One region of the Allobosea sp. 01N443 genome, then DNA from elsewhere that is predicted to be linked to it. Evidence: predicted binding sites of a transcription regulator. Region 1 holds the regulator's gene; the other holds the start of a gene.
What was found. Region 1 encodes PhoB, which activates phosphate uptake and scavenging genes when phosphate is short. Its sites were predicted from a motif close to TGTCATNNANCTGTCAT; they were not measured.
Positions count from the first base shown of each region.

Region 2: phnC (phosphonate ABC transporter ATP-binding protein) is a predicted target of PhoB. The motif match lies at 2,144-2,160, and genes of this name have one in related genera.

Region 1 covers NZ_JBFTRC010000002.1:33,282-43,701, forward strand. Annotated here, with positions in the region: gene greA (transcription elongation factor GreA) at 47-514, shown strand; gene AC1DRP_RS01160 (TIGR03862 family flavoprotein) at 524-1,741, opposite strand; gene AC1DRP_RS01165 (YnfA family protein) at 1,816-2,136, shown strand; gene phoB (phosphate regulon transcriptional regulator PhoB) at 2,256-2,954, opposite strand; gene phoU (phosphate signaling complex protein PhoU) at 2,988-3,707, opposite strand; gene pstB (phosphate ABC transporter ATP-binding protein PstB) at 3,756-4,556, opposite strand; gene pstA (phosphate ABC transporter permease PstA) at 4,601-5,488, opposite strand; gene pstC (phosphate ABC transporter permease subunit PstC) at 5,502-6,473, opposite strand; gene pstS (phosphate ABC transporter substrate-binding protein PstS) at 6,569-7,594, opposite strand; gene AC1DRP_RS01200 (ATP-binding protein) at 7,695-8,756, opposite strand; gene AC1DRP_RS01205 (hypothetical protein) at 9,371-9,661, shown strand; gene AC1DRP_RS01210 (lysylphosphatidylglycerol synthase domain-containing protein) at 9,755-10,420, opposite strand, start outside.
Region 2 covers NZ_JBFTRC010000004.1:10,223-15,204, forward strand. Annotated here, with positions in the region: gene phnE (phosphonate ABC transporter, permease protein PhnE) at 1-137, opposite strand, end outside; gene phnD (phosphonate ABC transporter substrate-binding protein) at 230-1,147, opposite strand; gene phnC (phosphonate ABC transporter ATP-binding protein) at 1,219-2,037, opposite strand; gene AC1DRP_RS02345 (ImuA family protein) at 2,263-3,090, shown strand; gene AC1DRP_RS02350 (Y-family DNA polymerase) at 3,110-4,579, shown strand; gene AC1DRP_RS02355 (error-prone DNA polymerase) at 4,576-4,982, shown strand, end outside.

The sequences.
Region 1 (10,420 bases):
TGGTCCGGTTCGCCGGATGTGCCGAGATCAATAGGAGGAGGCCAGAATGACTCGCGCCTTCGTCAAGGAAGCAGAGGAAAGAGGGACCCTGGACGAGCTGCCGGACCGGCCAGTCTCGCCTCACCCGAACCTCGTGACGCCTGAGGGGCTCGCACAGATCGAGGCCCAGCTGGCGCGCTGGCATGACGAACACGCGGCGGCGCTGGCCGGAGGCGACCGCACCGAGATCGCTCAGACGCGGCGCGAGTTCCGCTACTGGGCGGCGCGGCGCGCCAGCGCCAAGCTGGCCCCTGCGCAGGAAAGGCACGACATCGTCCGCTTCGGCTCGACAGTGACGATCCGCCGGGCCGATGGGCGCGAGCAGAACTGGCGGCTGGTCGGCGAGGACGAGGCCGATCCGGCACACGGAACGCTGCCCTATGTCGCGCCGTTGGCGAGCGCGCTGATGGGCAAGGGCATTGGCGAGAGCGTCAGCATCGGCACTGAGGCGGTCGAGATCATCGCGATCTCCTGAGGCGATCGTTCAGCTATCCGCGAGCCAGGCCTGAATCCCTGCTGCAGCTGCGACTCCGGTCGCGAAACAGGCCTGCAGCAGATAGCCGCCGGTCGGCGCCTCCCAATCCAGCATCTCGCCTGCGACAAAGGTACCGGGCAAGCGTTTCAGCATGAAGCCTTCCTCGACCTCGGCCGCGGCGACGCCACCGGCGGTGGAGATCGCCCGCTCGATCGGTCTGAGACCGGTGAGCACCAGAGGCGCGGCCTTGATCAGTGCGGCCAGCCTCTCCGCGTCTTCGGGGAGTGGCCCCTTCGCCGCTTCGCGCAGCAGCGCAATCGCGGATGGAGCAAGACCTGCAGCCTTGCGCAGATGATTGCTCAGCGTCACGCCCTTGCGACGATGCGCGAGGCGCTGGACCAGCAGTGCCGCCTCGTGATCGGGCCTCAGATCGATGGTGATGACCGCCCTGCCCTCGCGCAGGATCGTCTCGCGAATCGGGGCAGAGAGTGCATAGACCGCGCCGCCTTCCAGACCCGTCGCATCGATCATCGCCTCGCCGGGCACGGATTGGCCGCCGAAGCTCAGGACGATGCGCTTCAACGGTACTCCGGCAAAACGCTCTCGCATGGTCTGGGACCAATCGACCGTGAAACCGCCATTGGCCGGGCGCAGCGGCGCGATCGCAACGCCGCGCGCCGCCAACAAGGGTGCCCAGCCACCATCCGAACCCAGCCGTGGCCAGCTCGCACCGCCGAGCGCGAGCAGCGTCGCGTCGGGCCGCGCCTCGACATCGGCGCCATCGCGGCTCCGGAACGTCAGAGCTCCCGCTTCGCTCCAGCCGGTCCAGCGCTGCCCAGGCGCGAAGGCGACGCCGAGACCATCGAGCCGGCGCAGCCATGCCCGCAGCAGGGGCGAGGCCTTCATGGCGCGCGGGAAGACGCGGCCGCTGCTGCCGACGAACGTGTCCTGCCCGAGCGCATCGGCCCAGTCGCGCAGGGATTGTGGCGGGAAGGCGCGAATGGCCGGCTCCAGCCAGGCTTGCGCATCGCGATAGCGGGGCAGGAACCTGTCGAGCGGTTCGGAATGGGTAAGGTTCAATCCGCCGCGCCCGGCCAGCAGGAATTTGCGGGCCGGCGAGGGCATGCGATCGTAGATCGTGACGGTGTCCCCGGCTGCCGCAAGGCGCTCGGCCGCGATCAGCCCGGAGGGCCCTGCTCCAATAATGGCGACGTGATGTGTGGGCATCGGTCCGGCTTGCCGTCAGCGCGCCCTGCGGTCAAGGGTAATCCCGCCCCGAAGGCCATCGACAGGGACGAACCATGCCGACCATCGCCGCCTATTTCGGCGCAGCCATTCTCGAAATCGCCGGCTGTTTCGCGTTCTGGGGCTGGCTCCGGCTCGACAAGCCCATCTGGTGGCTCGTACCCGGACTGTTTTCGCTCGCCCTGTTCGYCTGGCTGCTGACGCTGGCGGAGAGCGAAGCCGCCGGACGGGCCTATGCCGCCTATGGCGGCGTCTACATCGTCAGTTCGCTCGCCTGGCTCTGGGCCGTGGAAGGCTTTCGCCCCGACCGCTGGGACATTATCGGTGGGCTGATCTGCCTCGCCGGCGCGGCGATTATTATCGCAGGGCCGCGCTAGGGTATCGGCCCGAAAGGTGGATTGCGGTTTTCGGGAAGGCCGATGCAACCATAGACGGTTAGATCGTCGGGCGGATTCGATATCCGGCCCGATGATCCAAGTCCCCGATGATCCAAGTCTCAGCTCCGCGCAAAGGTCTCGTCGAAGGCATAGCCGGCACCGCGCACGGTCCGCAGCGGGTCCTTGGCGTTGTCAGGAGTGATCGCCTTGCGCAGCCGGCCGACATGGACGTCGACGGTGCGCTCGTCGATATAGACGTCGCGGCCCCAGACCGCGTCGAGCAGCTGGGCCCGGGAATAGACCCGCCCCGGCGCCTGCATCAGGAATTCGAGCAGGCGGAACTCGGTCGGGCCGAGATGCAGCTCGCTGCCTGAGCGGCGGACACGGCGGGTGGTGCGGTCGAGTTCGAGATCGCCGGCGGCCAACAGGCCGGCGACATGACCCGGCTTGGCGCGGCGTAGCAACGCCTGGATGCGGGCGATCAGCTCGGGCAGCGAGAACGGCTTGACGACATAGTCGTCGGCCCCGGTGGCGAGGCCGCGCACACGCTCGGTTTCCTCGCCGCGGGCGGTGAGCATGATGATCGGCACCCGCTCGGTATCGCGACGGGTCCGCAGCCTCCGGCAGAGCTCGATGCCGGAAAGGCCCGGCAGCATCCAGTCGAGCAGCACGAGGTCCGGCGTATGATCGCGCAGATGCAGCTCGGCATCGTCGCCACGCGCGACGCTGTCGACCTCGAAGCCCTCGGCTTCGAGATTGTAGCGCAGCAACAGGGTCAGCGGCTCTTCGTCCTCAACGATCAGGATGCGTGCAGGCATGTCTCACTCGGTCCCAAAGGTGTCGGGCGCCGGTCACTCACCGGTGGCGGCGTCCAGAAGGATATTGGTCGTGTCGAGCTTCGGGCGGGCTGCGTCCAAGGCTTCGCCCGTGACGAGATAGTGGATCGTCTCGGCGATGTTGGTGGTGTGGTCGCCGATGCGCTCGACATTCTTGGCGCAGAACAGGAGATGCGTGCAGAAGGTGATGTTGCGCGGGTCTTCCATCATATAGGTGAGCAGCTCGCGGAAGAGCGAGGTATAGAGCGCGTCGATCTCATCGTCGCGGCGCCAGACCTCCATGGCCTTCTGCTCGTTGCTGACGGCGTAAGCGTCGAGCACGTCCTTGAGCTGGGCCTGAACCAGGCGGCTCATATGCTCGAGGCCGACGACCGCGCGCGACGGCGGCTGGAACTGGCCGGAGATGGCGACCGCGCGCTTGGCGATATTCTTGGCGAGATCGCCGACACGCTCGATATCGGCGGCGATGCGGATGGCGGAGATCAGCTCGCGCAGGTCGTTGGCGAGCGGCTGGCGCCGGGCGATGGTGAGCACCGCCTTCTCCTCTACCTCGCGCTGCAGATTGTCGAGGCGCTGGTCGGCGCTGATGACCTTCTGTGCCAGCCCGGTGTCGCGGCGCACCAGGGCGACTGTCGAATCGCCGAGCATGCGCTCCGACATGCCCCCCATCTCGGCCAGGCTGCGGCGGATCCCCTCGAGATCGGCATCATATGAGCGGACGATGTGATCAGTCATCGCGGCGTATCCTTTGTCGGCAAAGCAGTTGGAAGGCTGGGCGCCGGTTCAGCCGAAGCGGCCGGTGACGTAGTCCTGCGTCTGCTTCTTGTGCGGGTTCATGAAGATGGTGTTGGTGGCGTCGAATTCGATCACCTCACCGAGATACATGAAGGCGGTGTACTGCGAGATACGCGCCGCCTGCTGCATGTTGTGGGTGACGATGACGATGGTGAAGTCGGTCTTGAGCTGCTCGAGCAGGTCCTCGATCTTGCCGGTCGAGATCGGATCGAGCGCCGAGGTCGGCTCGTCGAACAGGATGACTTCCGGCTTCTGGGCAATGGTCCGCGCAATGCAGAGGCGCTGCTGCTGGCCGCCGGACAGGCCCATGCCGGAGGTCTTCAGCTTGTCCTTGACCTCGTCCCAGAGCGCGGAACGGCGCAGCGCACCCTCGACGCGGTCATCGAGCTCGGATTTCGGTGGCTTCTCGTAGAGGCGGATGCCGAATGCGACATTGTCGTAGATCGACATCGGGAAGGGCGTCGGCTTCTGGAACACCATGCCGACGCGCGAGCGCAGCTCGTTCACATCGATATCGTTGCTGATGACGTTGCGGCCGTCGAGCAGGATCTCGCCGGTGGCGCGCTGCTCGGGATAAAGCGAGTAGATCCGGTTGAAAATGCGCAGCAGGGTCGACTTGCCGCAGCCCGACGGTCCGATCAGGGCCGTGACATGGCGGTCCCGGAAGTCGAGATTGATGTTCTTCAGCGCCTTGTGCTCGCCGTAGTAGAAATCGAGGTTCTTGACCGCGATCCGGACGGGGGCCTCGGCATCAAGCGCTTGCGGGCTCAGTTCCAGCGTCGAAAGCATCGACTTGTTCCTTCAGATCGAACGCGACGAGGGTTTAAGGCCGTTCATTTGCCGCCCCGCACGATACGGCGGGCGATAAGCGAGAGGCACAGGATCGAGACGGTGATGATCAGCGAACCGGCCCAGGCGAGTTGCTGCCAGTTCTCATAGGGGGCGGAGGCGAACTGGTAGATCGTCACCGGCAGGTTGGAGACGCCGCCGACGAGGCTGGGCGAGAACCAGAAATTGTTGTTCAGCGCAGTGAAGATCAGCGGCGCCGTCTCGCCGGCGATGCGCGCCAGGGCCAGCAGGATACCGGTGACCATGCCGGATTTCGCCGCCCGCCAGGTCACGCTGGTGATGACGACCGAAGGCGGGGCGCCGAGCGCAGCACCGGCTTCACGCAACGAGCTCGGCACGAGGCGCAGCATGTCCTCGGTGGTGCGCACGATCACCGGGATCGCGATGATGCCCAGCGCCACGCCGCCGGCCCAGCCGGAATAGCCGCGGAATGGCTCGACCAGGATGACGTAGACGAAGAGGCCGATCAGGATCGACGGCGCCGAGAGCAGGATGTCGTTGATGAAACGGATCAGGTCCGCGAGCTTGGAGCCCTTGCCGTATTCGGCAAGGTAGGTGCCGGCGAGCACGCCCACCGGCGTCGCCACGGCGATGCCGAGGAAGGTCAGCACGATCGAGCCGACAATGGCGTTGGCAAGGCCGCCCCCCTCGCTGCCGGGACCGGGCGTCACCTGGGTGAAGGTCGCGACGGAGAGCCCGCCGATCCCCTTCACGAGCAGCATGCCGAGAATCCAGAACAGCACGAAGATGGCGAGAAGGGTGAAGCTGGTGGCGATGATCTTCATCGCCCGATCCGCGGTGCGGCGCGCGGGGCGGACGCGGCCCCAGACCTGATGAGGCGTCGTTGCGGGCGGGGTGACGGCGCTGTTCATGGCCAGGCTCCGCTCAGAAGGACTTGACGCGCGCGACAAGGATACGCGCGATCACGAGGACGACGAAGGTGACGAAGAAGAGGATGCAGCCGAGCGCGATCAGCGCGTTGAGCTGCAGGCCCATCGCCTCGTTGAATTCGTTGGCGATGCGCGAGGCAATGGTCGAGCCGGGGTCCATGATCGAGGCCGAAAGCCGGTTGGCATTGCCGACGACGAAGGTCACCGCCATGGTCTCGCCAAGCGCGCGGCCAAGACCGAGCATGATCGCGCCGATGATCGAGACGCCGGCCTGCGGCACCAGCACATGGCGCACGACCTCCCAGGTCGTGGCGCCGATGCCATAGGCGCTCTCACGCAGCACGGACGGGATCTGCTCCAGCATGTCGCGGGTGATCGAGGCGATGAAGGGGATGATCATGAAGGCGAGGATGATGCCGGCCGTCAGGATGCCGAGCCCCGAGGGCGAGCGCGAATACAGCACGGTGCCGACCAGCGGAATGCCTTCGACGATGTTCGAGACCGGGATCTGCACATAGGCCGCGAAGAGCGGCACGAAAACGAAGAGACCCCACATGCCGTAAATGATCGAGGGCACGGCGGCGAGCAGCTCGATCGTCGTCGAGACCGGGCGCTTGAACCAGGGCGGCGCGAGCTGGGTGAGGTAGACGGCGATGCCGAGCGAGAGCGGCACGCCAAGGACCAGCGCGATCAGCGCGGTCGACAAGGTGCCTACGATGGCAGGCCAGGCGCCATACTGCTCGTTCTGGGTGTCCCAGACGCTGGACGTGATGAAACCAAGGCCGAATTCGCGGAAGGCGGGCCAGCCGCCGATGATCATCGAGGCGATGATGCCCGCGAGCAGCACCAGCACGAAGAGCGCGGCGGCCCGGCTGGCATTGCGGAAGACAATGTCGAAGGTGCCCTTTGGAGTGCGGCGAATGGCGGGCGCGCCGGGCGCGGCCATCTGGTCTGTCACGGCAGCCATCCGTGGTTACTCCGGTCGCATAAGAAGCACGAGGAAACGGGTCTCACAAAGTCGAACGCGAGGCGGGAACAACCCGCCTCGCGTCATAGCATGGATCAGAAGATCGGCTTGCCAGCCGGGTCGGTGGCGCCCTTCCAGGCGGCGCGGACCTGATCCTTGACGTTGGCCGGGAGCGGCACGTAGTCGAGATCGAGCGCGAGCTTGTCGCCGTTCTTGAAGGCCCAGTCGACGAATTTCAGCGCGGACTGCACCTCTTCGGGCTTCTCCGGCTTGGCATGGACGAGCAGGAAGGTGGCGGAGGTGATCGGCCAGGCCTGGGCGCCCTTCTGGTTGTTCAACGAGATGCCGAAGCCGGGAGCCTCGTTCCAGTTCGCATTGGCGGCAGCGGCCTGGAAGGACTTGTCGTCCGGAGCCGGGAACTGGCCGTCGGCGTTCTCGACCAGCGCATGGGCCAGTTTGTTCTGCTTGGCATAGGCGTACTCGACATAGCCGATCGAGTTCGCGACCTGCTTGACGGAGGCCGAGACGCCCTCATTGCCCTTGCCGCCGATGCCGACCGGCCACTGCACGGCCGTGTTGGTGCCGATCTTCGACTTCCAGTCCGGCGAAACGCGCGAGAGATAGTCGGTGAAGACGAAGGTCGTGCCCGAGCCGTCCGAACGATAGACCGGGTTGATGTTGGCGTCAGGCAGGGTCAGGCCGGCATTGATGGCGACGATCTTGGGATCGTTCCACTTCTTGATGGTGCCCTGATAGATGTCGGCGATGATCGCGCCGGTGAGCTTCAGCTTGCCCGGCTCGACGCCGGCAATGTTGACGGCCGGAACGACGCCACCCATGACGGTCGGGAACTGGATCAGGCCGTCCTTGGTCAGGTCCTCGCCCTTGAGCGGGGCATCGGTCGCGCCGAACGCAACCGTCTTGGCCTTGATCTGCCGGATACCGCCGCCTGAGCCGATCGACTGATAGTTGAGACCGATATTGGTCTCCTTCTTATAAGCTTCAGCCCATTTCGAGTAGATCGGGAAAGGGAAGGTCGCGCCCGCGCCGGTAATGTCGGCGGCCTGGGCAACGCCGGCCAAGCCGATCGTCGCAGCCGCGAGAATGAGAATTTTGCGCATTAGAGGAGTCCTCGTCTGGGTCGCAGTCTTTAGCAGCCCCGCTAGAACACCTTCCATGTGACAGACAGATGACAGACCGTCACGTTCGCCGTCACATTGGTCAGGACGGGCTCCGCATCATCGCGCCGAGGCGCGGCAGGATCGCCTTGAAGAGGGCGCCCTTGCCGTACTCGCTCTCGATGGTGAGACGGCCGCGATGGCGTAACACGATGTGCTTGACGATGGCGAGACCAAGGCCCGTGCCGCCGGCCTCGCGGCTCGCGGCCGTGTCGACACGATAGAAGCGTTCGGTGAGGCGGGGCAGATGCTCGGGCGGGATGCCTGGCCCGTCGTCACGAACGCTGACGCTGGCTTCGCTCGCGCCCTCGACCACATTGATTGCAACCACGCCGCCCTCACGGCCATATTTGATGGCGTTCTCGACGAGGTTCTCCATCAGCCGCAGCAACTCGTCGCGGTCCCCCGCGACTTGGACCGGCTGGGTCGGCGTCTCGAGCTTCAACGCCACCTTGCGCTCGCGTGCCATCAGGGTGAGCGAGTCGACGATCTCGCGCGAAATCGCGGAGAGATCGACAGGCGTGTCCGGCGCGAGATGGGCGCGCAGCTCGATGCGCGAGAGCGAAAGCAGATCGTCGACCAACCGCGCCATGCGCAGACCCTGTTCGCGCATGATGGCGAGAAAGCGGTCGCGCGCGCCGGTATCGTTGCGCGCCGGTCCCTGCAGGGTCTCGACGAAGCCGAGAAGGGAGGCGAGCGGCGTGCGCAGTTCGTGGCTGGCATTCGCCACGAAATCGACGCGCATGCGTTCCGTGACGCGCAGCTCACTCAGATCCTCGAAGGTCAGCACCACGGGATTACGCCAGACGCCGCCGGTCAAAGCTGCGATGTGGATGCGGAATGTGCGCTCGACCGGCACGCGCTCGACCAACTCGATGACCCGGCGCCCTCCACGGCGCGAAACCTGCTCGATCGCGTCGATCAGGTCGGGGTCGCGCAGGACGAGCGTGAGCGACTGGCCGCGTTCGAGCGCCGGAATGAGCGCGCGCATCGCTGGGCTCAGTGCCTGCGCCACCCCTTGCGCATCGAGCAGCACCACGGCGGAACCCAGCGCCTCGATCAGCGCTGCAGTGGCCGGCGCGTGGGGATCGACGACATCGACCATGTGAACATGCCTATCAGGAGGAAGCTGGCGCCCTCATAGGGGCTGGCACGCGCTCTGCCAATCGCTCCGGGCGAGATGCCCCCCGCACTTGCGAGGCCCCCCACAGCGCGCGGCGACACTGGGCGAAATCCACGCCATCCAGGATCTCAGCAGGAACGAAGCGCGCTTGGGTGGTCACTATCGGCGACGCGCCGGGCGCCGCGGAGGCCGAGGCTGTCTCGACCATGATCGGAATTGCGACCGGCCGCTCTCGCTCAGATCAAGAATGTATTTTCAGCCAATTATCATCGTTTTATTGAGACAACATCGGACTTGGAAAGGCTACTGATAATGATGCTCAATCGATGTAACGATGACCATCGGCATGGCCAGCCATCTTTTGGCCTTCTACGGACACTATTCGGACATGGAACTGGTCAGCCAGACCAAGAATTTGGTGGCTTGAGCCTTCCATTCTCCCTAGTCTTGTTGAGTCTTTTATGCGTCATTTTATCTTGGCTGCATGCGTTGCAGTATGCCTCCCTGCGACCGCCCAAGCCAATGTCCCCGCCGGCAAGGTTTCCTTCCAACCGCAAGTGAAGGGGTTGGGCTGCCTCAAACCGGAAACCCTGGCGATGATCAGCGAGTTGGTCGCCAAGATCGGCCCGATCAAGATCACCTCGACCTGCGGCGGTCGCCATGCCCGGAACTCGCAGCATTATAGCGGAAAGGCGATCGACTTCAGGCCACTAGCCGCCTCTACACGCAGCGCGGTCGCTGCCGCCAAGGCCCTCGCGAGCACCGGCGGCGTCGGTTCCTATTCGAACGGCATCGTCCATGCGGATGTCGGCGCGCGCGAGGCCTCCTGGTATGGGCACAAGCGCAGCAGCCGCCAGGTCGCCTACGCAGCGCGCAGCAGCCGCTAAAGCGTCGGCTTTCGAGAAAGACGCGGCAATCACAGCAGTCGGATCATCTGACCGGATACGAGATCAGGTCAGATGATCTGAAGGGGCGGCACCCTAGATATCGTGGCGCTTAATGCGGCGGATCATTTCGTGCAGCGCCAGCATCACCAGCGCCAGGATGAAGGGCAGCAGGTAGTAGATGATGCGGAAGAGCAGCAAGGCTCCAAGCACATGACCATAGGGCAGTCGGTTGAGCGCGACGAGCATCGTCGCCTCGAAGACTCCCAACCCGCCGGGCGTATGGGCGGCGATGCCGATCAGGCAAGCGAAGACATAGGCCGCCAGGAAAGCCGGATATTCCAGCCCATAGCCGCCGGGCAGCAGTACGAAGAGCACGGCGGCGGCGGCGCAGACCTCGCAGGCGCCAAGTGTCATCTGGCCTAGCGTGATGCCGAGCCCCGGCAGCGGCAGATTCCAGCCGCGGACCCGGAAAGTGCGTTCCTCGGTCGCGACCCAGACGAGATAGCCGAGGATGGCGAGCCCCGTGGCGCCACCGACGACCTGCACGACCCAGGGCGAGGTGCGCGCGAGCATCGCGACAGAATCGGTGGCATAGAACAGGCAGGCGCTGAGGATCGCGCCGAGGCCGAGCCAGAAGGTCAGGCCGGCGATAATCGTCAGGCGAGCGACCTCGGAGGCGCGCACCCCCTTGGCCGAGTAGATCCAGTAACGAACGGTGCCGCCCGTCACGATCGGGAATCCGAGCGTGAAGGACACGGA
Region 2 (4,982 bases), on a different contig from region 1:
ATCGCGGAGAGGGTGACGCAGGCGATGAAGATGGCGGCGCCGAGCAGGGCCTGGCGGCGCTTTGCGCCCATCTCGCGCCGATAGAGATCGGCATGGCCGCGAATGGTGGGGTCGTTGCGATCGATCGTCAGGGTCATGTTGGTTCCGTCGCGGGGTTCGCCAGTCGCGGCGGGACGCCACTCCGTCATGGCCGGGATAAACCTGGCCATGACGGTCGGCGGGTAAGCGCTTACGAAGACTTCTTCTTGCGGAGCGCGTCGACGAACTTGTTCAGTTCGATGATCGGGTCGTAGGCCTTGTTGTCGACCGCGACGAGCGGGCCCTGCTTGCCTTCATAGATCTTGTCGAAGGCGACCTTGTCCTTGGTGGCGAGGTTGAGGACGGCGTCGCGGATCGAGGCCTTGAGCGGCTCCGGCAGGTCGGAAAGATAGGCCATCGGCGAGTTCACGATCTGCTCGGACTTGTAGATGATCCGGAAATCGTCGGCCTTGACCATGTTCTTGCGGGCCATGCGCTGCAGGTTGGATTCCTGCTCGTCGTTCCACCAGTTGGCGGCGATGTCGACGGTGCCCTGGCCGAGCGCGATGACCGCGTTCTCGTGGCTGCCGGTATAGACGACCTTGCCGAAGAAGGTCTCGGGCTCGATCTTCATGCCGTCGAGCACGAAGCGCGGCACATTGTTGCCAGAGGTGGAATTGGGATCGACGAGGCCGAGATTCTTGCCCTTCAGGTCCTCGACCTTCTGATAGGGCGAGTCCTTCTTCACGTAGAAGACGGAGTGGTAGCCCTTGGTGCCGTCGAGATTGGTCTCGATCGCGAAGGCATCGACCTTGGCGCCGGTCATGCGGGCGCGGGCGAAGGAGGCGGGGCCGTACATGCCGATATGGATGTTGCCGGCGCGCTGGCCTTCGATGATCGCGGCATAGTCGTTGGCGATGCGCAGCGTCACCTTGGTGCCGAGTTCCTTCGCGAGGTAGTTGACGAAGGGGGTGTAGCGCTCGACGACGCCAGACGCGTTCTCGGACGGGATGATGGCGAAGATCAGCTCCGGATACTTGGCTTTCCAGTCCTGCGCGAAGGCGGGAGCGGCGAGCGTCGCGGCCAGGCCGGCGGCGGCGAGCGTGAGGGTATGACGACGGGTCAGCATGGTTTGCTCCTGTTGAAGGCTGTTGGCGGTCTTTTCAGGTGTGAGCGGTCCTGGCCGGGCTTGAACTCGGCTCAGGCCGCGGTCTGCTTGGCGCGCTTGGCTTCGGCGATGGCGATGGCATCGAGCGCGTCGAGCGCCTCGGCGCCGGCATCCTTGGCCTCGATGCCGTAAAGTTCGGCCGCGATCTCGCGGGTCAGCGCCTGCGGCACGTCGTCGAACACGACCTTGCCTGCGGCCATGCCGATCAGTCGGTCGCAATATTTCGCCGCGATATCGAGATCATGCAGATTGCAGATCACGGTGATGCCGTCCTCGCGATTAATGCGGAAGAGCGCATCCATCACGACCTGGGTGTTGCGCGGATCGAGCGAAGCGATCGGCTCGTCGGCGAGAATGACCTTCGGCTCCTGGACCAGGGCGCGGGCGATCGCGACGCGCTGCTGCTGGCCGCCCGAGAGGGTCTCGGCGCGCTGGGCCAGAAGATGGCCCATGTCGAGACGCTCGAGTGCGGCGATGGCGCGGATCTTGTCGTCCGGCGAGAAGCTCTTCACCAGCGTCAGGAAGGCCGAGCGGTGATTGAGCCGGCCAAGCAGGACATTGGTCAGCACGTCGAGGCGGCCGACGAGATTGAACTGCTGGAAGATCATCGCGGTGTCGCGACGCCAGGCGCGCAGTTCGGGGCCCTTCAATGCGGTGACATCGCGCTCGTCGCTGATCAGGCGGCCGGAACTCGGCTCCGCCAAGCGGTTGATCATGCGCAGCAGGGTCGACTTGCCGGCGCCGGAGCGGCCGATGACGCCGACCATTTCGCCCTTCGGGATCGACAGCGAGACATTGTCCACGGCGGCTTTGCCGCTGAAGCGCTTGGTCAGGCCTTCGATACGCAGCATGAACGGTCTTCCCATCGAGGAGCGAGCATGRCGACATCCGGACATGGGCGAGGCGCAGTCCGGAGCTCATGCTCTCTTGCAGTGCGCAAACCGGTATCGGCGACAGATGACAGGGCCGTGACAGCAGGATCGGGGGCTATGGGGCGGGGCGTCACGGAGGCTGTTGACTCGTCTGAGGCGGCGGAGTCATAAAGAACAAAATAGGAACATTTGGAGTGCCAAGACGTGAGCGATCATGCCGTCGCCGCGCTGCGGCGAAGCATTGCCGGTTTGGAAAGCGTCTCCGTCTCGCTGGGCGGGGAGGCGAGCTTCAGCCTTGGCCACGCGGCGGCCGATGCGGCGCTGGGGCCGCTGCGCCGCCATGCCCTGCACGAGATCGTGGCTGCGGCGCATCAGGCTCCGGCGGCGACGGGCTTCGTCGCCGGGCTGATCGCGCGGCTGGAGCGGCGGCCGGTCGTCTGGCTGCGGCAGGATTCCGCCGGCGCGGAAGGGGGCGAACTCTATGCGCCGGGGCTTGCAGCGTTCGGGCTCGATCCCGACCGGGTGCTTGCGGTGCGGGGGCGCGATCCGCTTGCCGTGCTGAAGGCGGCGGGCGACGCCTTTCCGCGCGGCAATGACCCGCGCTCGGGTATCGGCGCGGTGGTGATCGAGCTCGAAGGTGCGCCGGCCTGCCTCGATCTCACGGCCAGCCGGCGTCTCGTCCTGGCGGCGCGGGATGCCGGCGCGACGGCTTTTCTCCTGCGGCTGGGAAGCAGTCCTGCTCCAAGCGCGGCGACGATCCGCTGGTCGGTTTCGGCGGCGCCTTCGGAGGGGCGGATGAGAGCGCATGGGCCGGGCCGGCCGAGTTTTGCGGTCACGGTGCTGCGCAACCGGCATGGGGCGACAGGGCAGTGGGTGATGGAGTGGGACAGTCATGCGTATAGCTTCCGCGAGCCGCTTCCTGTCGCTCTGGTTCCCGCGCCTGCCCATCGACCGGATCAGACGCAGCCAGGGCGCATCCGTTCGGGCAATATCGCAGAGGCCTGGCCCGCAGCCCGGCGGGCCAGCGGATGATCCTGGTCCTCTTGTTGTGGTGGGCAAGGCGAAGGGCGCCTTCCGGCTGACGAGCCTCGATGTCGAAGCCGAACGTCTCGGCCTTCATGCGACCATGGCGCTGGCCGATGCGCGGGCGATGATCCCGCGGCTGGTCGTGGTCGAGGAGGACAGGGCGGCCGATGCGGCCCTGCTCTACGCCGTTGCCGACTGGTGCGACCGCTATACACCGCTGGTCGCGCTCGATGGCGAGGATGGATTGCTGCTCGATATCTCGGGCTGCACCCATCTCTTTGGCGGCGAGGCCGCGCTTGGCCGCGACTGCCTGCTTCGGCTGAAACGACAGGGCTTTACGCTGCGCGCCGCCATTGCCGGGACGGCGCGCGCCGCCTGGGGTGTCGCGCGCTATGGGCGCGGCGGCATCGTGCCGCCGGACGGGGAGAGCGAGGCCCTGTGGCCCTTGCCGACCGCGGCGCTTGGACTGGAGGCGGCACGGCAGCACGGGCTCGCGCGCATGGGCCTCACCCATATCGCCGATCTGGAGACGCGGCCGCGCGCGCCGCTGGCCGCCCGTTTCGGCCGCGACCTGCTCGACAGGCTCGACCAGGCGCTTGGCCGCCTGCCGCAGGCGCTGTCCCCGCGACGACCGCTGCCGGACTGTATGGCGGAGCGGCGTTTTGCCGAGCCGCTGGCGCATGAGGCCGGTATCCGGGCCGCCCTGGCCGGCCTGGAGGAAAGTCTCGCCGGCATGCTGGAAGCGCGGGGCGAAGGCGCAAGACTGTTCGAGGCGAGCTTTTTCCGCAGTGACGGGGCCGTGCGCCGTCTCGGCATCGAGACCGGGATGCCGTTGCGCGATCCGGCTGCGCTCGACCGGCTCTTCGCCCTGAAGCTGGATGCCTTGGCGGACCCGCTCGATCCCGGCTTCGGCTTCGACCTGATCCGGCTCTCGGCCGGTGCGACCGAGCCTTTCGCCGTCGATCAGGGAACGCTCGCCGCCGGGGGGAAGGAGGAGCCCGACGAAGCCGCCGCCGAGCGGGCATTGACGGAGGTCGCCGATGCGATCGCGGCCCGGATCGGCCCGGATCGCGTGCGGCGTTTCCTGGCGCAGGACAGCCATGATCCCGAGCGTGCGGCGCTGGCGGTGCCCGCCCTGCGGCATGGCGAGCTTGTACGGCTCGGCCTTTCCCCAGACTGGCCGGCACCGAGCGCTGCCCCGGAACGGCCCCTGCGGCTGCTGTCGCGGCCTGAGCCGATCGAGGTCCTGGCCGAAATTCCGGACGGACCGCCGACGCGTTTCCGCTGGCGGCGCGTGCTGCATGAGGTCGCCAAGGCGGAGGGGCCGGAGCGGATCGCCGCCGAATGGTGGGCGACGACGGGCAGGATCGCGCCGACCCGCGACTATTTTCGCGTCGAAGAGCCGGGCGGGAGGCGCTTCTGGCTTTATCGCGACGGACTCTATGGCCGCGAGGCCGCGCATCCACCCTGGTTCATGCACGGGCTTTTCGCGTGAGCGGGCTCAATGACAATCGCCTGGTCGAGGCTGCCCCGGGAGGACCAGCCGCGCGCTATGCCGAACTCGCGGTTACCTCCAACTTCTCCTTCCTGCGCGGAGCCTCGAGTCCGGAGGAACTGGTTGGCCGGGCGGCCGAACTCGACCTTGCCGGAATCGGGCTCGCCGACCGCAATTCTCTGGCCGGCGTGGTGCGGGCCCATGCGGCGATGCGCGAGGGGGGTATCGCCACAACGAAGCTGACATTCGCGGTCGGGGTCCGCCTCGTCCTGTCCGATGGCACGCCCGACCTGCTCGCCTATCCCCAGGATCGCGACGCCTATGGCAGGCTCTGCCGCCTGCTGACCCACGGCAAGATGAAGGTCGAGAAGAAGGGCGAATGCATCCTCACGCTCTCCGACCT